2 regions of the Variovorax sp. W1I1 genome follow, and region 2 is predicted to be linked to the other one. Evidence: riboswitches for the same ligand, from Rfam matches in the RefSeq annotation. Region 2 holds a riboswitch; the other holds the start of a gene.

Region 1 (11,319 bases), 1.4 Mb from region 2:
AAGCGGAAGATCGCCGAGGCTTTCTTGTCCGGCTTGCCGGTCGTCTGCGGCATTGCCATCAACTGGTTCTGAAATACCTCTGTCTGCCGAGCAATGGATTCGGCCTCTTCCATTCGGGAGACGAAATCTCTGGCCCGGACTCCCTGCAAATCGGTCAATTCGACGGCTTGACCAACGATTTTCGACAGCGGAATGCCCAGCCAATGGCGCGCCGCTCCGGGTTGGAAGCGCGCGCCGAGCACGCGCGCACCGGGTGGTAGATCGGGACGGGCAGCGACGACGTCAGGCCCAGCGACCCACAGTCGACCGGCTCGCCAGATCAGGTCGACGCACCCGTCCGGCACGATGGCGATATCTCCGGCATGCGAGTCCGGCAGAACGCTTGTCCAGATCGATTGGAAATGGGCTTGCAATCCGGGTGGAGGAGCGTCTTCCCGGTACTGTCCGACGGAGCCGCCGATGCCAGACGGTTCTGGTGCGGTGGCGCGCGAAGACAAGGACGTTGTTTTCATCTGGGGGCTTGTGCTAGCTGCCCTTGTCTCGCAGGACTTCATCGAACAGCGCCAGCAACTGCCGCGCGAACAGCGCCATGTTCGCGGGGCGATCGGTGGTCCCGTTCTCGATGGTCCGGCTCACGGTGACTGCGCCCGCGACAGCCACGCACACATGCCCCGGCGCATCGCCATAAGGGCTGCCCGACGGCCCGGCGGCGCCGCTCTCGCAAATGCCCCAGGTCGCGTGATGGCTCTCGCGAATGCGGGCGGCGATGAAGCGGGCGTAGGGCTCGGTTTCCCCGCGCATGTCGCCGATGTCTTCACGCGTCAGGCCCAGCAGTGCTTTTCCGGCGCGCCGCGAGTAGACGACCGCGCCGCCGAGGAAGAAAGCCGATGCGCCCGGAATCGCGAGCAGAGCGGCCGAGACGAGGCCGCCCGCCGACGACTCGGCGACCGCTACTGTCTGTCGCCGTTCGCGCAGCGTCGTACCGATGCGGGCGGCGAGCACGGCGAGCGGCTCAAGTCCTGAAGAAGGCGCAGCGCTCACGGCGTCTTCCGCAGCTTGCCGCCCGGCTGCCGCACATACGCCGGCGCACGCTCGTGGCTCGCCGTATTGCCGTAGACCGTGTCCGCCGGGTAGTACTCGGCCTGCAGCTGCACCTTGGCGGCGGCTTCCTCGCCGGCTGTGTGCGCGATGAACGCGAGCATCAGGTCGGTGCCGGCCGAGACACCGGCCGAAGTCCAGGTGTCGCCGTCCTGCACGAAGCGCTGTTCGACCACCTTCACGTCGCCCAGCGCCCGCAGGCGATCGAGCGAACCCCAGTGCGTGGTGGCTGTCTTGCCTGCGAGCAGGCCCGCCGCATGCAAGACGAAGGCGCCGGTGCATACCGACAGCAGCGCCTTGCACCCCGGTGCCTGCTTGGCCAGGAACTGCACCATCGCGGGGTTGTCGACCTCGCGCCGCGTGCCCATGCCGCCGGGCACGAGCAGGTAGTCGAGGGGCGGGCAGTCGGCGAACGACACGTGCGGATTGATCGAAAGGCCCTTGGCGCAGACCACCGGCCCGGTTTTCTCCGCGACGATCAGGCAGTTCTCAGGTCCCGCGGCGAGCTTGCTCCACATCGTGAGCATTTCCCAGGGGCCGACGAAATCGAGTTCCTCGACGTCGGGGAATACGATGATCCCGAAATTCATACTTTCGAACTCCTTGAGGTCGATGCGTGAGCAAGAGCGTACAGAGCTGAGCATATAGGTTGCACCTTTGCAGCGCTCCGTGACAGCTGGTTGCAAGCTTGGCTCAGTGTTTTCCTCAGAGGTCGGTGGCGTGAAAATGGCTAGAGTGAAGGCGGCCGTTCAGGCTTTTGCCAAGCAAACATCAAGGAAATTTCATGAGCAAGAAAGTTGCATATGTCACCGGGGGCATGGGTGGCATCGGAACAGCCATCTGCCAACGTCTGCACAGAGACGGATTCACCGTGGTCGCCGGTTGCGGCCCCACACGCGACCATGCCAAGTGGCTCGCCGAACAGAAAGCCGAAGGCTTCGAGTTCCACGCCTCGGTCGGCAATGTCGGCGACTGGCAATCCACCGTCGAGGCTTTTTCCGCCGCCAAGGCGGCGCATGGCCCCATCGACGTGCTGGTCAACAACGCCGGCATCACGCGCGACCGCATGTTCCTCAAGATGACCCCCGAGGACTGGAGCGCGGTGATCGAGACCAACCTCAACAGCATGTTCAACGTCACCAAGCAGGTGGTGGGCGACATGGTGGAAAAGGGCTGGGGCCGCATCATCAACATCAGCTCGGTCAACGGCGCCAAGGGCCAGGCGGGCCAGACCAACTATTCGGCCGCCAAGGCCGGCATGCACGGCTTCACGATGGCGCTGGCGCAGGAGCTGGCCAACAAGGGCGTGACGGTCAACACCGTGAGCCCGGGCTACATCGGCACCGACATGGTCAAGGCCATCCGCCAGGAAGTGCTCGACAAGATCGTGGCCACCATCCCGGTCAAGCGCCTGGGTGAGCCAAGCGAAATCGCCTCGATCATTTCGTGGCTGGCCACGGACGAAGGCGGCTACTCCACCGGGGCCGACTTCTCGGTCAACGGCGGCCTCCACATGCATTGAGCATGCTGACCGCAACCTGATGAAAGAACCCGCTTCGGCGGGTTTTTTTGTTCCTGCGATGTGGCTTTTACGAATGGAAAACACCCGATACGAGCCTACAGTTCTCAACCCTTCCGGAGGCAAGTCATGGAACACACAACAAACACATCCGCCAAGAAGCTCCCGCTCTACCGCTCCCTCTATGTGCAGGTGATCACCGCGGTGATCATCGGCGTGCTTCTGGGTTATTTCTACCCGGCAATCGGGGAGAGCATGAAACCGCTGGGCGACGGCTTCATCAAGCTCATCAAGATGATCATCGCGCCGATCATCTTCTGCACCGTGGTGGTCGGAATCGCCGGCATGGAAGACATGAAGAAGGTCGGCAAGACCGGCGGCCTCGCACTCCTGTACTTCGAGGTCGTGAGCTCCATCGCGCTGGTGGTCGGCCTCGTGCTGGTCAACGTGCTCAAGCCCGGCGCCGGCATGAACATCGATGCGGCCACGCTCGACACCAAGGCCATCGCCGCCTACACCGGCCCGGGCAAGATGACCGGCACGGTCGACTTTCTGCTCAACATCATTCCCAGCACCATCGTCGATGCCTTCGCCAAGGGCGAGATCCTGCAGGTGCTCCTGATCGCGGTGCTGTTCGGCTTTGCCCTGCACCGCTTCGGCGGCCGCGGCACGCTGGTGTTCGACGTGATCGAGAAAGGCTCGCACGTGCTCTTCGTGATCGTCGGCTACATCATGAAGCTCGCACCCATCGGTGCGTTCGGCGCCATGGCTTTTACGATCGGCAAGTACGGCGTGGGGAGCCTCTTCTCGCTGGGCAAGCTGATGGGCACGTTCTATCTCACCTGCCTCCTGTTCATCTTCGTGGTGCTCGGGCTCATTGCGCGATTCCACGGTTTCAGCATCTGGAAGTTCATCAAGTACATCAAGGAAGAACTCCTGATCGTGCTGGGCACGTCCTCCAGCGAATCGGTGCTGCCGCGCATGATGGAAAAGATGGAGAACCTGGGCGCGAACAAGACCTGCGTGGGCCTCGTGATCCCGACCGGCTACTCGTTCAACCTGGACGGCACGTCGATCTACCTCACGATGGCCGCGGTGTTCATCGCGCAGGCGACCAACACGCCGATGACGCTGGTGCAGGAGATCACGCTGCTCGCGGTGCTGCTGCTCACCTCGAAGGGCGCGGCGGGCGTCACCGGCAGCGGCTTCATCGTGCTGGCTGCGACGCTCTCGGCCGTGGGCCACGTGCCGGTGGCGGGGCTCGCGCTCATCCTGGGCATCGACCGCTTCATGTCGGAAGCCCGCGCGCTGACCAACCTGATCGGCAACGGCGTGGCGACCATCGTGGTGGCCAAGTGGACCAACGAGCTCGACATGAATCGCCTGCAGGCGGGCCTGAACAACGAGAGCTGGGTCGAATCGCAAGAGCCCGAAGTGCTGGAAGGCGCCCGCGACAGCAAGATGGCCGGCTGAGGCTCTTGTCTTGCTCCCTCTCCCGCAAACGGGAGAGGGAGCAAGACCGAAGGCCGGTCAGAGGGCATTGACATGAAGGGCCACCCCTCGTTCCTGCAAAATGCAGCGATGCCGCACAGCGTTTCCCTCATCAACACCATTGCCGCCGGCCTCGGCCTCGCGCTGGTGTTCGGTTTCCTGGCAGCCAAGCTGCGGCTGCCGGCCCTCGTGGGGTACCTCCTCGCGGGCGTGATCATCGGCCCCTTCACTCCCGGCTTCGTGGCCGACGCAAGCATCGCCGCGCAGCTCGCCGAAATCGGCGTCATGTTGCTGATGTTCGGCGTCGGCCTTCACTTTTCCCTCGACGACCTCCTGGCCGTGCGCAAGATCGCGCTGCCCGGCGCACTGGCGCAGATCGCTGTCGCCACGCTGCTGGGCGGTGGCCTTGCGATGTGGTGGGGCTGGAGCCCCGGCGCCGCACTCGTGTTCGGCCTCGCGCTCTCGGTGGCCAGCACGGTCGTGCTGCTGCGCGCGCTCGAGAGCCTGGGCATCCTGGATTCATTCACCGGCCGCATCGCCATCGGCTGGCTCGTCGTCGAAGACCTCGCCATGGTGCTCGTGCTGGTGCTCATGCCGCCGCTGGCAGGCGCGCTCGGCGGCACCCCCGACAACGGCGGCGGCCCCGCGGACCCGCTCTGGCAGACCCTCGGCCTCACGCTCTTGCAGGTCGGCGGCTTCGTCGCGCTGATGCTCGTGGTGGGCCGGCGCGTGTTCCCGTGGATCCTCTGGCAGGTCACGCGTACCGGTTCCCGCGAGCTCTTCACGCTGTGCGTGGTGGCCGCCGCCGTGAGCATCGCCTTCGCCTCGGCGGCGCTCTTCGGCGTGTCGTTCGCGCTCGGTGCCTTCTTTGCCGGCATGGTCATGCGCGAGTCGCAGTTCAGCCACCGTGCCGCGCAGGAATCGCTGCCGTTGCGCGATGCCTTCGCGGTGCTGTTCTTCGTGTCGGTGGGCATGTTGTTCGACCCCTCGGTGCTCATCGACCGCCCTCTGCAGGTGCTCGCGGTGGTCCTGGTGATCGTGCTGGGCAAGTCGCTCGCGGCCTGCGCGCTGGTGCTGGTGTTCCGCTACCCGCTGGCCACGGCGCTCACGGTGAGCGCGAGCCTGGCGCAGATCGGCGAGTTCTCTTTCATCCTGGCGGGGCTGGGCGTGTCGCTCGGCCTGCTGCCGGTCGAGGGGCAGAGCCTGGTGCTCGCGGGCGCGCTCATTTCCATTGCGACCAACCCGCTGTGGTTCAGCCTCATCGCGCCGATGCAGAAGTGGCTCCATGCCCACTCCTCATTCGCACGCAAGCTCGAATCGCGCAGCGACCCACTGGCGGAACTGCCGATGACCACCGAAGCGAAGTACCTCTCCAAGCAGGTGGTGCTGGTCGGCTATGGCCGCGTCGGGCGCCGCATCGCGGCCGAACTCGAGGCGAACGACATTCCCTACGTGGTGGCCGAGCAGAACCGCGAGCTGGTCGAGAAGCTGCGCGAGGGCGGCATCGCCGCCGTGTGGGGCGATGCGGCGGACCCGGCCGTGCTTATCCAGGCGCACATCGCGCGCGCCCGCGTGCTGGTGGTGGCCACGCCCGACACCCTGAACGTGCGCCAGATGATCGAGACCGCGCGCACGCTCAACCCGGCGATCCAGACCGTGATCCGCAGCCACAACGAGCAGGAGGCCGCGCTGCTCAAGCAGGAAACGGCCGTCACGGTCTTCCTCGGCGAGCAGGAACTCGCCCAGGCCATGGCGCGCGACGTCGTGCAGCGCGCGGCGTCGATGACCATGCCGGCTTGAAGTCCGAAGGGCGGGCGCCGTTTCAGAGATCTTCGATGACCAGCGTGCGGTAGCGCTGCGCGATGGAATAGGGCACGGTACGCACCAGTTCCATCATCTGATTCGCTGCCGCTTCGTCCTTTGTCTTCACAAGGAGGCCCGTGTGGCCTTCGCGCGCCAGCTTGGTGTAAGCGCGCACGGTGGCCGCATCGGTGCCGGCGGAGGGCAGCGGGTTGTCCGAGTCGCTGACGGTCGGCGAGATTTCTCGCAGCACCGTTTCGGCGTCGATCAAGTAGACCTCGTCGCCGCTCACGCCGTTTTCGATCAACCGATGGCCGATGCGGTCGGCGTCGTCGGCGCTCGGGAACATCACCATCGAATAGCCGCTCGGATAGAACGCGCCGCCGATGGTGGCGCGCATGTTGGACTCCAGAATGAAGTGCTTCATGTTGCCTCCGGGTTCTTTCGTGAGGAAGGTCTCTGCAGACAACACTAGTTCGCGCCACTGGCGAGCTCTGTAGGAGAAGCCCGGAAGCTGTCAACCGCGCTCTTCGCCCATTCATTGACAGAAAACCCGCTGCATGAACCGTCTTTCCATGTCCCCATCACGAAACATCGCGCTCACCGTCCACGAACTGGAAGCGGGCGAGTTCTATTGGGTGCTCATGGAGGAAGCGGCCGACGGCGATGCGGCTGAAAACGACCGGCGCCATGTCTACGTGCCGCTGGAGGCGGCGCACGATCCCTACGCCAGCTATTCGAACGCGCTGGTCGCCGGTGTCGCGGTGATGCGGCGGCTCTTCGGCTCGGAAGGAAAAACCGCCTGAGCCTCCAGGGACCACGGGGCGCCGGCCTCGCCCGGGGCGCTCCCTATAATTCCGGCCGTCGAGTTTTGTAATCTTTTATTAGCAAACTCGCACGGTTCGAAGGTGCCCCGCATGCCATTCCGTGGCTTGGGGGTTAAACGGGAAGCAGGTGCGCTGCGTCTTCACGGACGCATCCATTCCTGCGCTGCCCCCGCAACGGTCAGCGGATCTGGAAAACCTCGCGTCGATGTCTCTCTTCTTTCGAGCATCGGCAGCCACTGCGCTTTTGCGTGGGAAGGCGAGGGTTTCGGCTTCGATGCGCACGCACAGTGCCATCGGCGCGCTCCGCAAGCCCGGATACCGGCCTTCGCAACCGCTTTCGGACGCTGCGGGAGTGCGGGTCCGGGCATGCCGTTTCGCCCTCTGCGCGAACCGGCCCGCCCTCAGCCGCCTCCCTCGACGTCCTCATTCGGTCGGGAGCCTGCGGGGACGCAGGTCGCAGGAGAAGTCACATGGGTCAAGCATCGCCGGCGCGCGGTCGCACGGTTGCGCCGTTGCCGCAGCTGCCGCAATCGGCGCAATTGCAATGGGCACGCCTTTCACGTCTTTCTTTGGGCGTGGGACTGGCCTTCGGCGCAGGCAGCGCGCTGGGCCAGCCGGCCGGAGCGACAAACAGCGGCAACAACAACAGCCTCACACCCGTGCAGGTAGACGCCAGCCGGCACACGCCGCTCGCGATGGACGAGCCGACCCAGACCGGCAGCCGCCTCGGCCTCACGCCGCTGGAAACGCCCGCGAGCATCGAGGTGCTGACGGGCGACACCATCCGCGCACGCGGCGATGTTTCGGTGGTCGAAGCGGTGACCCGCGCCACCGGCATCACCGGCTCGCCCGGCCCCGGCAACGGCGGCACGGCCCTGGCGGCCCGCGGCTTCACCGGCCACGGCTCGGCGATGCAGCTTTTCGACGGCACGCGCCTCTATGCGGGTGCCGGCACCGTCACCTTTCCGTTCGATACCTGGTCGGTCGATCGCATCGAGGTACTGCGCGGCGCGGCGTCGGTGATGTTCGGTGAAGGCGCCATCGGCGGCGCGATCAACGTCGTGCCCAAGAAGCCCACGCGCGGCCCGATCCAGAACGAGGCGCTCGTCACGGCGGGCTCCGACGCGACGCGTCAGGTCGCCTTCGGCAGCGGCGGGGCGATCAACGACATGCTTTCCTATCGCTTCGACATCAGCCACCGCAAGACCGACGGCTTCATGGTGCGCGGCGATGCCGAGAGCCTGGCCGTGGGCGGCGCGGTGCGGCTCGATGTGTCGCCGCAGCTGCAATTCACGCTCTCGCACGACGAGGGCCGCCAGTCGCCACAGCGCTACTACGGCGTGCCGCTCATCAACGGCCGCGTGAGCAGCCTCACCCGCGAGCAGAACTACAACCCCGACGACGCCGAGATCAAGTATCGCGACCGCTGGACCCGCTTCGATGCCCAATGGACACCCAGCGAGGCCGTCACCGTGCGCAACCAGCTCTACCACCTGGACAGCAAGCGCCACTGGCGCAACAGCGAGACCTATACCTACAACGCCACCACGCGCCGCGTGACGCGCGGCGACTACCTGGAAATCGGCCATGACCAGGAGCAGATCGGCAACCGCACCGACGCCACCTTCAAGCACTCGCTGTTCGGCCTGAAGAACCAGGTGCTGGTGGGTTTCGATGCGAACCGCATCGACTTCCAGCACACCAACGATTCGCCGTACGGCGGCCGCTCGGTGGTCGACCCGTTCGTCTTCAACCCCGGCTACTACGCCTCGCCCGTGGCCTATACGCCGCGCTACAAGACCAAGACCAGCACCTACGCCTTCTTCGCCGAAGACAAGCTGGCCTTCAACGAACAGTGGTCGGTGGTCGGTAGCCTGCGCTGGGACCGCGCGAAGGTCGTGCGCACCGACCTGCAGAACGCCGCCAACAACCTCCAGAAGACCTTTGAGTACGCCACTGGCCGCCTCGGCGTGGTGTATGCGCCCGATGCCTCGCAGTCGTTCTACGCCCAGGTGGCGCGCGCGGCCGATCCGTTGACCTCGGTGATCAGCACATCGGCCACGCAGGCTCCGTTCGAGTTGAGCACCGGCAAGCAGGTCGAGATCGGCTACAAGCGCCAACTGGCCGAAGGCCGCGGCGCCTGGTCCATCGCGGCCTACCGCCTCGAGAAGGACAAGCTGCTCTCGCGTTCCGCGAGCGACCCCGCCGTCAACCAGCAGGTCGGCAAGCAGTCGTCCGAAGGCATCGAGGCCACGCTCGATCTGGCGCTGACCTCCACGCTCAGGCTCGAAGCCAACATCGCCAAGCTCCGTGCGCGCTACGACGACTTCAACGAGGTCGTCGGCGGCCGCGTGATCTCGCGCGCCGGCAACACGCCGTTCGGCGTGCCCGAAGAGGCCGCGAACCTCGACCTCAATTGGCGCTTCCTGCCCCAGTGGGAGGCCGATTTCGGTGTGCGCTACGTCGGCTCGCGCCAGGTCGATGCGGCCAACTCGCGCAAGATCGGCTCCTACACCGTGGTCGATGCGGGCGTGAGCTGGCAGGCCAACCCGTCACTCAAGCTCGCGTTCCGCGCCTACAACCTGGCCAATCGCACGTACCCGCTGTCGTTCTCGAACAGCGGCAACCAGTGGCTGCTGGGCCGGCCGCGCTCGGTCGAAGTCTCGGCGCTGGTGAAGTTCTGAGTACCCAGGCGCCCATGTCCCCCACGAAGCCGCATCACCAAGGCGTCTGGCGCCGCGCCTGGCCGCGGGTTCGCCACTGGCTCTACTGGACCCACCGGTGGCTGGGCATCGGCGGCTGCCTGCTGTTCGTGATGTGGTTCGTCACCGGCGTGGTGATGATGTACGTGGGCTATCCCTCGCTCACCGAGCCGGAGCGGCTCGCGGGCCTGGCGCCGCTGAAGTTCGAGCAGGCGGTCGTCGCGCCTTCGGCGGCGCTCGATGCCTTGCCGGCCGCAGCACGCACACAGCCGCCACGGCGCATCGCGCTGGAGATGCGGCAGGACGCGCCCGATGCCGGCCCGGTGTGGCGCATCGTCGATGCGCGCGGCGAGCGCTTCGCCGTCTCGGCCCGCGACGGCCAACTGCTGGGGCCGGTCGATGCCGCCCGCGCCGAGGCCATTGCGCGCGGCTTCTCGCGCCAGAGCGGCGCACATTGGGCCGAGACACTGGACCGCGACCAGTGGACCGTGCCGCAGGGCCTGAACCCGCTGCGCCCGCTGCACCGCATCGAACTCGGCGACGTCGCCGGCACCGAGCTCTATGTGTCCTCGCGCACCGGCGAGGTGGTACGCGACACCACGCGCTCCGAGCGCTTCTGGAACTGGCTCGGCTCGGTGCCGCACTGGATCTACTTCACGCCGATTCGCGCCGATCCGCCGCTGTGGCACGACGTGGTGGTGTGGCTGTCGGCCGCCTGCATCGTCTCGGCGGTCACGGGCATCGTGATTGGCATCCTGCGCGTTCGCCTGCGCCGGCGTTTTCGCAACGGTGCCGTCACGCCCTACACCGGCTGGATGGCCTGGCACCACATCGCCGGGCTGATCGGCGGCTTCTTCGTGCTGACCTGGATCGTGAGCGGCTGGCTGTCGATGAACCCGAACGGCTGGTTCGAGCGCAACCCGGTCGATGCCGCCGCGATGGCGCGCTACACCGGTGCGGGCGCATCGCCGGTTCCGTGGCCGATGGCGGTGCAGCCCGTGGAGGAGGGCGCCGAGGCCCCGCGCGAAGCGCTCCTGCTGTGGTTCGACGGCAAGCCGTTCTGGCAATTGCGCGACGCACAGGCGCGCACGCGTGTGGTCGATGCCGTCACCGGCACGCCCGCCGCCATCGGCCGCGACGACATCGTGCGCGCCGCCGCCCGCCTGCGCCCCGGCGCTTCCATCGCCGAGGCCACCCTGCTGACGCGTGAAGATTTCCACTGGTACGGCCACCACCGCGACCGCGTCGTGCCGGTATGGCGCCTCGCGTTCGGCGATGCTGCGCACAGCTGGGTCTACATCGACCCGGCGAGCGGCCAGGTCGCGGGCAGCAGCAACCGCAACACCCGGCTGAACCGCTGGCTCTTCAACGCGGCGCACAGCCTCGACTTTCCATGGCTCATCCACTACCGCCCCGCCTGGGACATCGTCGTCTGGCTTCTGTCGATCATCGGTGCCGTCGCCTCGGCGAGCGGCGTGGTGATCGGCTGGCGGCGGCTGAGGCGCAAGCCCAAGGCGCCGGCGGTGCCGGCGGCGCGGCGCGCGCTCCAGCGGTCGTGACGGCGCTTGCGTGATCCACCCCATCCACCAACAATCAACTTTCGCACTGCGGTGCACTACAGGAGGTGCTCGATGCACATCGAACCAGGTCTAGTCGACGGATCCAAGATTTTCCTCAGCTACGCGACAGCCGCCGCCGCGCTGGCCTACACGGGCAAGGTCGCCTTCGACACCGTCTTGAAGGACGGCATCGCCGCCCTGGCGCTGCGCTCGGCCATTGCCGTGGCGCTGGTGTTCTGCTTCTTCGAAGTGCTGCCGCATCACCCCGTGGGCGTCTCCGAGGTGCACCTGATCCTCGGCACGACGCTGCTGCTGGTGTTCGG
Region 2 (11,319 bases):
GCTCCTGGCTCGCTTCGGCATGGCGCTGCAGCGCGAGCACCCGCGACGGGTCGCGGCGGCGCTGCAGGTACTCGATGCCGAAGGCGCCGAGGCAGTACACCGCGTAGACGAAGGACAGCAGCACGCCGAGCGTCACCGGCCAGAGGAACAGGCGCGCGAGTTCGAAGAGGACGGTATCGAAGGCCAGCATCAGGCGGGTTCCACGGAAGACGGGGTGGGAGAAAACAGGTCCGACGGCCGGCCCCAGCGTTCATCGAACACCAGCGCCGAGAGCGGCTCGCGCTTCGCCCAGCGTTCGCGCTGCAGCATCGGCTCTTCGTAGAAATCGTGCACCGGGCCGAGGCACAGCAAGGCGATGGGCTCGGCGCCTTCGGGCAGACCGAGCAAGGTGCTCAGCTCGACCGGATCGAACAGCGACACCCAGCCCATGCCCAAGCCCTCGGCGCGCGCCGCGAGCCAGAGGTTCTGGATGGCACAGGAGGCCGATGCCAGGTCCATCTGCGGCAGGGTGCGGCGGCCGAACACATGCTTGTCGCGGTCATCGGCGAGCGACACGGCCAGCAGCTCGGCCGCATCGAGCAGGCCCTGCACCTTGAGCCGCATGAACTCGCCTTCACGCTCGCCGAGGGCACGCGCCGTGAGCACGCGTTCGCGCTCGACCGCAGAGTGCAGGCGCTGGCGCAATGCAGCATCGCGAACGCGGATGAAGCGCCACGGCTGCATGAACCCGACGCTGGGCGCGTGGTGCGCCGCTTCGAGCAGCCTCTGCAGCACCTCGGGTGCGACCTCGCCGCCCGCGAAGTGCCGCATATCGCGACGCTCGCGGATGGCGCGATAGACCGCCCTCACCTCGTCGGCAGCGAATGCATGCTGCTCCTGCGCCATCGCGCTCAATCCTCGATGCCGCGCTGCGCCGGGATGCCGGCCTTGAACGCGTGCTTGACCATCGTCATCTCGGTCACGGTATCGGCGAGCTCGATGATCTCCGGCGGGCAGCGGCGGCCCGTGAGCGCCACGTGCACATGCTTGGGCCGCGCGCGCAACGTTTCGAGCACGCCTTCGAGCGGCAGCCAGCCGTAGATCAGCGGATAGGTGATCTCGTCGAGCACCACGAGGAAAAACTCGCCCGACAGGATCGCCGCCTTCGCCTTCTCCCACCCGTCGCGCGCAAGCTGCCCCGAGCGTTCGAGGTCCTGGCTTTTCCAGCTGAACCCGTCGCCCAGCCCTTCGATCGGAATGCCGATCTGCTCGAACATGCGGTGTTCGCCGAAGCGCGCCGAGGGCACTTTCATGAACTGGTAGATCTTCACGGCCTTGCCGCGGCCATGCGCGCGCAGCGCGAGGCCGAATGCGGCTGTGCTCTTGCCCTTGCCGTCGCCGGTGTTGACGATGACGATGCCGCGGCGTTCGCCTTCGGGCTTCTCGTAGGGCTTTTCGCTGGGAGGAGTTTCGATCTGCATGGTGTGTGTTCCTTATTTCGGCAGTGCGATCCACTGGTCCGCCACGCGGTGCACGCGGATGCGGTGGTCGAACACCTGTTCGAGTGCGGTGTGGGTGGCCGGGTCGTCGCAGCCGCCGTGGTGCACCACGCGGCCCTTGTCCATCACGACCATTTCGTCGGCGGCCAGTGCCATCGGCAGTTCGTGCAGCACGCTGACCACGGTGCGGCCCTGGGCCACGAGCGTGCGGGCGGTCTGCATCCAGTCGGCTTGGTGCGGCGGGTCGAGGTTGGCGAGCGGCTCGTCCATCAGCAGCACCTGGGCCTCGACCGCGAGCGCGCGGGCGAGCAGCACGCGCTGGCGTTCGCCGCCCGAGAGCTGGCCGAGCGGGCGGTCGCGCCAGTCCCAGGCTTGGGTGCTGCGCAGGGCCCGCTCCACGGCTTCGCGGTCGGCTGCGCTCGGGGCAGCGAGCCAGCGCTGGTGCGGCAGGCGGCCGAGCATGGCGACGTCGTAGACCATGAGGTCGTCGGCGCTGGCTTCGCCCGTGCCGCTCTGGCCGAGCCATGAGAGGCGTTGTGCGCGGATGCGGGCCGGGATTTTTCCCTCTGCCTCGCCGAAGAGCCGCACGTCGCCCCTGTGTGCGAGCAGGCCCGCGAGCGCTTTCAGCAGCGTCGACTTGCCTGCGCCGTTGGGGCCGACGATGCTGGTCCAGCGCGCGGACGAAAGCACAAGGTCGATACCGTGCAGCACCTCGGTCGTGCCGAGCGTGGCGCTGACGCGGCGCGCTTCGATGGCCGGTGTGCCGCTCATGACAAACCTCCACGCGCGCTTCGGCGGTGCATAAGCCACAGCAAATAGCTGCCACCGAGCACCGCGGTGAGCACGCCGACCGGCAGTTCCTGCGGCGCGATGAGCCAGCGCGCCAACAGGTCGGCCGCCATCAGCAGCAGGCCGCCCATCAGCGCCGCGAGCACGATCAGCCGCGCATGTGTGGTCTTGACGACCGAACGCACGAGGTGTGGCGCCGCGAGGCCGACGAAGGCGATCAAGCCGGTCTGCGCCACCGCCGCGCCGGTCGCCAACGCGAGCACCACGACCAACGCCGCACGCATGGCACCGAGCGGCAGGCCCAGGCTGCGGGCAGTCGCCTCGCCGAGCGCCAACCCATCGAGCACCGGCGCGAGCGCCCATGCCGCCAGCAGGCACACCGCGCACACCGCGCCCATCACGGCGCAGGCGCTCCAGCCGACCAGGCCGGTGCTGCCGAGGATGAAGCCCTGGATGGCCTGCAGGATGTCGGCCGAGGCGATGGTGATCAGGTCTTTCGCGGCGCCGAGCACCACGCCGACGATCACGCCCGCGAGCAAGAGCCGCAGCGTCTGCTGCACACCGCGTGCCAGCGTCAGCGTGAGCAGCACCGCGAGCACGGCGCCGATGAAGGCCGCGCCCGTGAGCCCAAGGCGCATCACCCATTGCGTGCTCGCGGCCGAGCCGCCGAAAAGCATCAGCGCCACCGCCACGCCCAGCGAGGCACCCGAGGCGCTGCCGAGCAGATAAGGATCGGCCAGCGGATTGCGGAACAGCCCCTGCGCCACCGCGCCCGCGAGCCCGAGCAGCGCGCCCGCGAGCCACGCGCCGAGCGTGCGCGGCAGGCGGATGTCCCAGACGATCTGCAGCGCCACCGGGTCGTGCCGCGCGGCCAGCAAACTCTCGAAGCCGGTGCTGCCGATGCCAAGGCCGAACAGCAGCAGCGCGACGCCCAGCACCAGCAAGGCCGCGCCGAGCAGCACGACGCGGCGCAGGTGTGCGGTATGCATGCGCGCGGCGTTCACTGGCCCTTGTCCACCAGGCATTGAGCCATCAGGCGCGCCGCTTCGTCCATGCGCGGGCCGGGACGCACGAGCACATCTGACTGCAGCGCATCGAAGCGGCAGATGCGGCTTTCGCGCACCGCGCGGATGCCGCCCCAGCCGGGCCGCTGCTCCAGCCCCTGCGCGCTGCGCACGCTGACCATGATGAGGTCGGGATTGGCGCGCACCACATACTCGGGGTTCAGCTTGGGAAAGGGCCCGAGCTTCGCGGGCACGATGTTCTTCATGCCCAGCCGCGTGAGCGTTTCGCCGATGAACGACGACTCGCCCGCCGCATAAGGCGTGCTGTTGACCTCGAAGTACACGCGCTTGCCCCGTGCGCTCGCGGGCACCGACTGCGCCGCAGCCGACACGCTCGCATCGATCACGCGCCACACGCGCGGCGCCTCGTGCGTGCCGAGCACCTCGTCGAGCTTGCCGAGCACGCGCTGCACGTCGGCATGGCTCTTGGGTTCGAGCACCAGCACCTTGAGGCCCAGCGCCTCGAGCCGCTGCGTGACGCGCGACGACTTGGCGAGCAGCACCGCGTCGGGCCTGAGCGCGACGATCGCTTCCACGTTGGGCTCGATGCCGCCGCCCATCTGCGGCAAGGCGCGCACGGCGGCCGGCGAGTTGGAATAGTTGTCGACGCCCACGAGCCGCTCGCAGGCGCCGAGCGCACAGACGGATTCGGTGAGCGACGGCAGGAGCGAGACGATGCGCTGCGGCGGCTGCGGCAGGCTCACGGTGGTGCCACGTTCGTCGACCACGTCGAAGGCGTGCGCGGCGAGTGCGCACAGCGACAGGCCGATGGCGGCGAGCAGCGATGGAATCCGGTTCATCTTCATCAGGCGGGCGCTTTCAGGCTCAGCGGCAGGCCGGCCGCCATCAGCGTCACTCGGCCGCAGGCGGCGGCTACGTCCTGGTTCAGGCGGCCCAGTGCATCGACGAAGGCGCGCGTCTCGCGGCCGAGTGGAATGACGCCCAGGCCGATCTCGTTGCCGACCAGCACCACCGGTCCGCGCGCCTCGCGCAGCGCGATCTGCAGCATGGCGATGTGCGCCGAAGGCGTGCGCGTCGTCGGCCGTGCGGCTTCGGTGCGCAGCGGCATCAACAGGTTGGTGAGCCAGAGGGTGAGGCAATCGATCACCACCAGCGTCTCGGGCGCGCTCTGCGTGACGATGGCGCGCGCCAGCTCGACCGGCTCCTCGATGGTCCGCATGCCGGGCACGCGCTCTGCGCGGTCGGCCTGGTGGCGCACGATGCGCTCCTGCATCTCGTCGTCATGGGCCTGGGCGGTGGCAATCAGCACGGCGCGGTGCGTGCCGGGCGCGGAGGCGAGCCAGTCAATGGCGCGCTGCTCGGCGCGGCGCGACTTGCCGCTCTTCTGGCCGCCGAGGATGAATTCGTGCTCAACAACGATCATCGATTGCTCCCTTTGCGGCATCGTTGCCCAGCTCGATCGGCATGGCGCCGAAAAGTCGCGCCGTGGCTTCCGGGCTGGAAGCGAACCACGCGTGGAAATAGCTGGCCCGCACCGGACCATGCACATAGAAAGCCTCCCCGCCACGCGCACCGACGGCCTGCGTGGCGTCGGGCCGCGCGGTGTGGGCGGACGGCGCGAGCGGCGTTTCGCAGCGCGAGTAGTGAAACGTGTGGCCGCGCAGGGTGTGGCTTCCCAGTTGAAGCTGTTGCGGTCCGAGGCCGGCAAGGCGTTTCTGCATCGTCACGCGGCCGGGGAGCAGGCCCCAGAGGCGGTGAACCTGCGACTGTTCTTCATCGGTGTGCGTAGCCAGTTCGTCGAACAGCGCCATCATTCCGCCGCACTCGGCCCACACGGGCTTGCCTGCGGCGGCATGCGCGGTCAGGGAGGCGCGCATCGATTGGTTCGCCGACAGGGCTTCGGCATGCAGCTCGGGGTAGCCGCCCGGGAGCCAGACGGCATCGCAGGCCGGCAACGCATCGCCGGCCAGTGGCGAGAAGAACGAAAGCCGCGCGCCGAGTGCCGAGAGCACGTCGAGGTTGGCGGGGTAGATGAAGGAGAACGCCGCATCGCGCGCGATGGCGATGGTGCAGCCCGCCAGCAATTGCGGCGTGCCTGCGTCGTCTGTTGTGACCGGATCGAAACGCACCTGCGGCAACTGCGAAACCGGCAACTGGCCCAGCGGTGTTTCAGCCAGCACATCGGCGGCCGCATCGAGCCGCGCCATAGCGTCGTCGAGCTCATTCGCGCCGACGAGGCCCAGGTGCCGTTCGGGCAAGGTGAACTTTGCATCGCGGGGCAAGGCGCCCATCCATTGCGAAGGTTCGCGCAATGCGTCCTTCAGCATGCCGGCGTGCCGCTCGCTCGCCACGCGATTGGCCAGCACGCCGGCCCATGGCAGGCCGGGCTTGAAGTTCTGCAATCCGTAGGCCAGCGCCCCAAAGGTGCCGGCCATGGCGTGCGCATCGATCACGGCCAGCACCGGCAGGCCGAAGCGCTGCGCGAGGTCGGCCGCGCTCGGCGTGCCGTCGAACAAACCCATCACGCCTTCGACGATCACGAGATCGGCCTCGTCCGCTGCGGCGTGCAAGCGCGCCCGGCAATCGGCCTCGCCCGTCATCCACAGGTCCAGCGAATGCACCGGCGCGCCGGTGGCGAGCGCGAGCCAGTGCGGATCGAGAAAGTCCGGCCCGCACTTGAAGGCCCGCACCCGACGGCCTTGCCGCGCATGCAGCCGCGCAAGCGCCGCAGCCAACGTGGTCTTGCCCTGCCCCGAGGCGGGCGCGGCGATCAGCACCGCGGCACAGGTGGCTGCGATGCCGTCGCGCCGTCGCGAAAGGTCGTTTACTGCGGTGTCCACTTGAGGCCGAGGTAGGCGGTGCGGCCCCCGTTGGCGTAGAGGCGTGCGTACTGGTAGTCCTTGTCGCCCACATTGTCGATGCGGGCGATGAGGTTCAGGTCCCGTGCGATCTGCGTACTGGCCGACAGGTTCAGCAGCGTATAGCCGCCGAGCTTGATCTTGTTGGCCGCGTCGTCGTAGCGCTGGCTCGAAGCCTGCACTTCGGCGCCCAGCGTCCAGCCGGCCACGCGCCAGTCAGCGCCCAGCGTGCCGTGGCGCTTGGCGCGGCGTGCGAGCAGGTTGCCGGTCTCGATGTCCTTGGGGTCCTGCACGTCGAACGAGGCACGCAGCGTGACGTCGCCGATGCGCTGGCTGGCCGAGAGCGTCGCACCCTGCAGCGTGGCGCGGGCCACGTTGGTGTAGCAGCCGAAGGTCGAGGCGCAGCCCGTGGCGGTGCCCACGAAGTTGATCAGGTTGCGCACGCGGTTGCGGTACACCACGATGCCGGCGGTGGTGCCGTCCTTGGCGTAGTTCAGGCCCAGCTCGAGGTTGCGGCTGTCTTCCGGCTGCAGCGTGGCCACGCCGTATTCGCTGAAGCGCTGGTAGAGCGTCGGCACACGGAAAGCCGTGCCGGCCGATGCGGTGAAGCGCAGCGACGGCAGGATGGCGAAGCCGTAGGCGGCGCTGCCGGTGGTCTTGCCGCCGAACTCGCTGTCCTTGTCGCGGCGCACATGCAACTGCAGCGAATGCGGGCCCTGCACGAAGCCGTAGCCGAGCGCGAGCGCGTTCTGCGAGCGGTCTTGCGAGAAGAGCTTGGCCGAGGTGGTGGGTGCGTTTTCGAGCGCGTCTTCGCGACGCTCCAGCGTGGCGGTCACCAGGTGCGGGCCGAAGCGGAACTCGTTCTGGAACAGGTAGCCGCGCAGGTTGGTTTCGGTGCGATAGAACGAAGGCTGCGTCTTGTAGACCGATTGCGAGTCGGTCACCTGCACGCGGGTGCTGTAGATGTCGTTCCACTTGGCCGACCAGGTGAGGCCAGCGGTGCGCAGCGTGTTGTCCGAGACGTCGTTCCTGAAGCGGATCGGCGGCCGGGTCCTGAAGCTGACCGAGGCGTCGTAGCCGGCTTCGACGTTGCTCTGGAGCAAGGTGGCGTCGATGCGCTGGCCGGGCGTGATCTGCAAGCCCAGCTTCAGGTTGCCCGAGGTGCTGCGGTAGCCGTCGCGGTCGGGGCTGGTGAAGCCGTCCTTCGAGGGCGTGCGCTTGGATGCGGGCTGCACGTCGAAGCCCTTGCTCTCCTCGTGCGCGACGCCGAACGAATAGTCGAACAGACCCGACTTGCCGCTCACGCCGCCCTCGATCTTGCGCAGGCCATGGCTGCCGAAGCCGATGCCCGCGTAGGGCGACACGCCCTCTTCGCCGCGCTTGGTGAAGAGCTGGATCACGCCACCGATGGCGTCGGAGCCATAAACCGCGGCGGCCGGGCCGCGCAGCACTTCGATGCGGTCGATCTGAGCGAGCGGAATGCCTTCCCAGCCGGCGCCGCCGGTCGATTGCGAGTCGATGCGCACACCGTCCAGGTAGACGGCCGTGAAGCGCGTCTCGGCCCCGCGGATGTAGAGGCTGGTGTTGTTGCCCACGCCGCCGTTGCGCGTGATCTCGATGCCGGGCTGGCGGGCCAGCACGTCGGCCACGCCGGTCGCGCCGCTGCGCTCGATGGTTTGGCGATCGATGATGGACACATCGCCCACCAGGTCCGACAGCGGCTGCGGCGTGCGGTTGGCCGTGACCACCGTTTCCCCCAGCGTGGCTGCTGCTTTTTCCTGCGCGTGCGCAAGCGTGGGCAACTGGATCAATGCGAGGCCGCCGAAGGCCGAGGCCAGCGCAAGCGGCAGGCAGGCGAGGCCGCGATGGCGAATGGGCGCAGGCGCGCGACCGCGAGAGGCGCGGGAATTGAAAACACAGGAAATCATGAGTGAGCCGAACGAACGTCAATGCCCCTGGCCGGCCTCCCCGCCGGCGCCCTGGGCGCAATGACCGCCGCGGGCATGAACCGGTTTATTCGTTCGTGCATGCGGCAGCCGCCTTGTTGGCCGGTATCCGGGCTGGCAGAACGGCCCCTTGCCGCCTTCCCAGGCACCTGTTTCAGGGCGCCCAGTGGCTGGATGGAAAGGGGTGACGCCTTACGGCGCCGTCTGCTTGACCGTTGCGGGGGCAGCGCAGGCGGCTTCGGCCTTGATCCGATGTCCGGCTTGCGGATCTCTCGGGGGCGTTCACTCCTGCTTCCCGTTGAACTGCACCGTGCGAACCACGGCGCGAGCACCAACGGGCGGGATTTTAGGCCCTGCGGCGGATGCGCTAAGTCGAAAGTTGTGGCGCCGCCGTCGCACCTCTGTCCGTCTCTGCACCCATCTCTGCCGAAAATTTGGAACCCTCGGGCGCAGGCCGCAGAATCGCCGCCAGGACGAAGCCAGGCGCCACGCTGACTGCCAGCGGACCGCCTCCCCCGGGAAACTACAATCGCCAACCATGCCCGCCTCCAGCCCCATCGATCAGATCGCCGAGCGTGTGGAACGCTTGCTCGTGCGTCACGAAGAGGTACAGCGCACCAATGCGCTGCTCCAGGAACAGGTCGATGCGCTCGTGCGCGAACGCGACGGGCTCAAGTCGCGGCTCGCCGCGGCACGCACGCGCCTGGATGCACTGCTCGAGCGGCTGCCGGCTGAACCACCTCCCGAAGATTCCACCGCATGAAGCAGATAGAAGTACAGATCATGGGCCAGAGCTATTTGCTCGGCTGTCCCGACGGCGGCGAGCCGCAGTTGCGCGATGCGGTCGAACGCGTGGATGCCGCCATGTGCAAGATCCGCGACGCAGGAAAAGTCAAGGCACGCGATCGCATCGCGGTGCTGGCTTCGCTGAACCTCGCCTTCGATCTCGCGGCACAGCAAGCGGCAGCGGTTGCCGCGCCCGCTGCAACGCCCGCGCCCGCCGCGACCGAGCCCGGAGAAGTCGATGCCAAGGCCGCCCAGCTCATTCAAAAGCTCGATCAGGCGCTGGCCGGCGATGGTCATTTGCTCTGAATGAACACCATGGACTCATACGGAGCGTAAAATCCGAACTGTCTGCGGTGCGCGTCGGGCTTAATATTTCCTTGTTCCAATGCTCTCCGGAGCCGGGCTTGGTACATCGCTTGACGGGCGTGATCATCTCGCGTCAGATGAACCCGAAGTCTTGCTGCCCTCGCCCACCTGAACCCTGGTTCAGGATGCGGGTTCGGCGCCCACTTGCAGACACCTTTTTCTATCCGGCACGGCCCCCAGCACACACTGCTCGGGGCCGTTGCTTTGTCCGAAGACCCGCAGCGTGACCGAATTCCTCGACCCCCTCCTGATTCTTGAACTTGCCGCACTCGGCCTGGGTACCGGCTTTCTCGCGGGGCTCCTGGGCATCGGCGGCGGCATGCTGATGGTGCCGTTCATCACGATCATCATGGGCCACCGCGGCGTGTCGTCCGACCTCGCGGTGAAGATGGCGATCGCCACCTCGATGGCCACGATCATCTTTACCTCGGTCTCCAGCGTGCGCGCGCACCACAAGCGCGGCGCGGTGCGATGGGACATCGTCAAGCGTCTCGCGCCCGGCATCGTGATCGGCAGCCTGGCCGGGAGCCTGGGCGTGTTCGCACTGCTCAAGGGCACGGCGCTCGCCATCTTCTTCGCGCTGTTCGTCGGCTTCTCGGCCACGCAGATGTTCCTCGACAAGAAACCAAAGCCCACGCGCCAGATGCCGGGCACCGCAGGCCAACTCGCGGGCGGCGGCGTGATCGGCTTCATCTCGGGCCTCGTCGGCGCGGGCGGCGGCTTCATCAGCGTGCCGTTCATGACGTGGTGCAACATCTCGATTCACAACGCGGTGGCCACCAGCGCCGCGCTGGGCTTTCCCATCGCGGTGGCCAACGTGCTCGGCTATGCGATCAGCGGCCAGACGGTGCAGGGCCTGCCCACCGGCTCCTTCGGCTACATCTGGCTGCCCGCGCTGGTGGTGATTGCCGTGTGCAGCGTGTTCACCGCACCGCTGGGCGCCAAGGCCGCGCACACGCTGCCGGTGAAGAAGCTCAAGCGCGTGTTCGCCAGCATCCTCTATCTGCTCGCCGCCTACATGCTCTGGAAGGGCCTGCGCGGCTGAAAAATCCCCCATGGTCCGGGGGTGTGACCCGTTGCGATGCGCCAGACGCAGCCGTATAACGGTTTCATGAAAATCCTCATCGCCGTCGATGGCAGCGCCTACACCCGCAAGGCGCTCGACTACCTCGTCGCCAACCGCACCATGTTCGTGGACGGGCATGAGCTCATCGTGGTCCACGTGTGCACCGGCATCTCGGGCCACGTGACACGGCACCTCAGCAAGGAGATCGTGACGGAGTACTACGCCGAGGAAAGCGCCAAGGTGCTCGATCCGGTGAAGGCGCTCCTGGCGGAGAAGGGCATCGCCGACTACACGATCGACAAGCGCCACGGCCATCCCGCCGAGGAAATCCTGAAGTCGGCCACCGCCACGCATGCCGAGCTGATCGTGCTCGGCACCCACGGCCACGGCATCTTCGGACGCGCGCTGATGGGCTCGGTGGCGACCAAGGTGATCGGCGAGACCGACATCTCGGTCTTGCTGGTCCAGTAAGGCCTACTGCACCCGCTGCTGCCGCCACTCGCGCGGCGAGCAGCCGAAGCGCTCCCGAAACGCGCGGCTGAAATGCGCCGCATCGTTGAAGCCGCGTCCATACGCGATCTCCCCCACCGGCTTGCCCGCCAGACGCGGCTCCAGCAGGTCGCGGCTGCAGGCTTCGAGCCTGCGTTCCCAGATGTACTGCGAAGGCGTCAGCGGCTCGCTCTTGAACACGCGATGGATGTGGCTCGCCGACACCCCGAGCGACGCCGCGAGGCTGCCCACCGACAGCGACGGATCGGCCAACTGCTCGTCGATGCACCGCTTCACGCGCGCAAGGTGGTACGCCGTCAGATTGCTGAGCGACGGCGCACGTGCCGCCGGCAGCGTCTGCAGCCCCGCCACGAGGATGCTCTGCACGCCATTGGCCACAGCCAGCGCCGAAGCGGGCTGCAGCGTGTCGATGTCCTCTCGCAGCGTGCGGATCATGCCGAGCAGAAGATGCCCCGCGCCCTCCTTGCCCGACACCGTCGTGGCCGTCAGCGCCTC

Evidence for each region. A riboswitch is a leader RNA that binds a small molecule or an ion and turns the genes downstream of it on or off. The one in region 2 is predicted to bind cobalamin.
Region 1: another riboswitch for cobalamin. It lies ahead of QFZ83_RS08445 (TonB-dependent siderophore receptor); the one in region 2 lies ahead of QFZ83_RS14640 (TonB-dependent receptor domain-containing protein).

What each region holds. Positions count from the first base shown of each region.
Region 1 is NZ_JAUSWZ010000001.1:1,774,606-1,785,924, forward strand. Features, by position in the region: gene QFZ83_RS08405 (helix-turn-helix domain-containing protein) at 1-512, opposite strand, end outside; gene QFZ83_RS08410 (CinA family protein) at 526-1,041, opposite strand; gene QFZ83_RS08415 (DJ-1/PfpI family protein) at 1,038-1,688, opposite strand; gene phbB (acetoacetyl-CoA reductase) at 1,883-2,620, shown strand; gene QFZ83_RS08425 (dicarboxylate/amino acid:cation symporter) at 2,747-4,090, shown strand; gene ybaL (YbaL family putative K(+) efflux transporter) at 4,199-5,908, shown strand; gene QFZ83_RS08435 (hypothetical protein) at 5,931-6,335, opposite strand; gene QFZ83_RS08440 (hypothetical protein) at 6,484-6,714, shown strand; cobalamin riboswitch at 6,798-7,077, shown strand; gene QFZ83_RS08445 (TonB-dependent siderophore receptor) at 7,206-9,419, shown strand; gene QFZ83_RS08450 (PepSY domain-containing protein) at 9,434-10,996, shown strand; gene QFZ83_RS08455 (energy-coupling factor ABC transporter permease) at 11,069-11,319, shown strand, end outside.
Region 2 is NZ_JAUSWZ010000001.1:3,127,026-3,138,344, forward strand. Features, by position in the region: gene QFZ83_RS14600 (MotA/TolQ/ExbB proton channel family protein) at 1-190, opposite strand, end outside; gene bluB (5,6-dimethylbenzimidazole synthase) at 190-885, opposite strand; gene cobO (cob(I)yrinic acid a,c-diamide adenosyltransferase) at 891-1,460, opposite strand; gene QFZ83_RS14615 (ABC transporter ATP-binding protein) at 1,473-2,249, opposite strand; gene QFZ83_RS14620 (iron ABC transporter permease) at 2,246-3,256, opposite strand; gene QFZ83_RS14625 (ABC transporter substrate-binding protein) at 3,268-4,137, opposite strand; gene QFZ83_RS14630 (bifunctional adenosylcobinamide kinase/adenosylcobinamide-phosphate guanylyltransferase) at 4,137-4,715, opposite strand; gene QFZ83_RS14635 (cobyrinate a,c-diamide synthase) at 4,702-6,132, opposite strand; gene QFZ83_RS14640 (TonB-dependent receptor domain-containing protein) at 6,117-8,078, opposite strand; cobalamin riboswitch at 8,179-8,447, opposite strand; gene QFZ83_RS14645 (hypothetical protein) at 8,635-8,859, shown strand; gene QFZ83_RS14650 (cell division protein ZapA) at 8,856-9,188, shown strand; gene QFZ83_RS14655 (sulfite exporter TauE/SafE family protein) at 9,472-10,293, shown strand; gene QFZ83_RS14660 (universal stress protein) at 10,360-10,785, shown strand; gene QFZ83_RS14665 (helix-turn-helix domain-containing protein) at 10,789-11,319, opposite strand, start outside.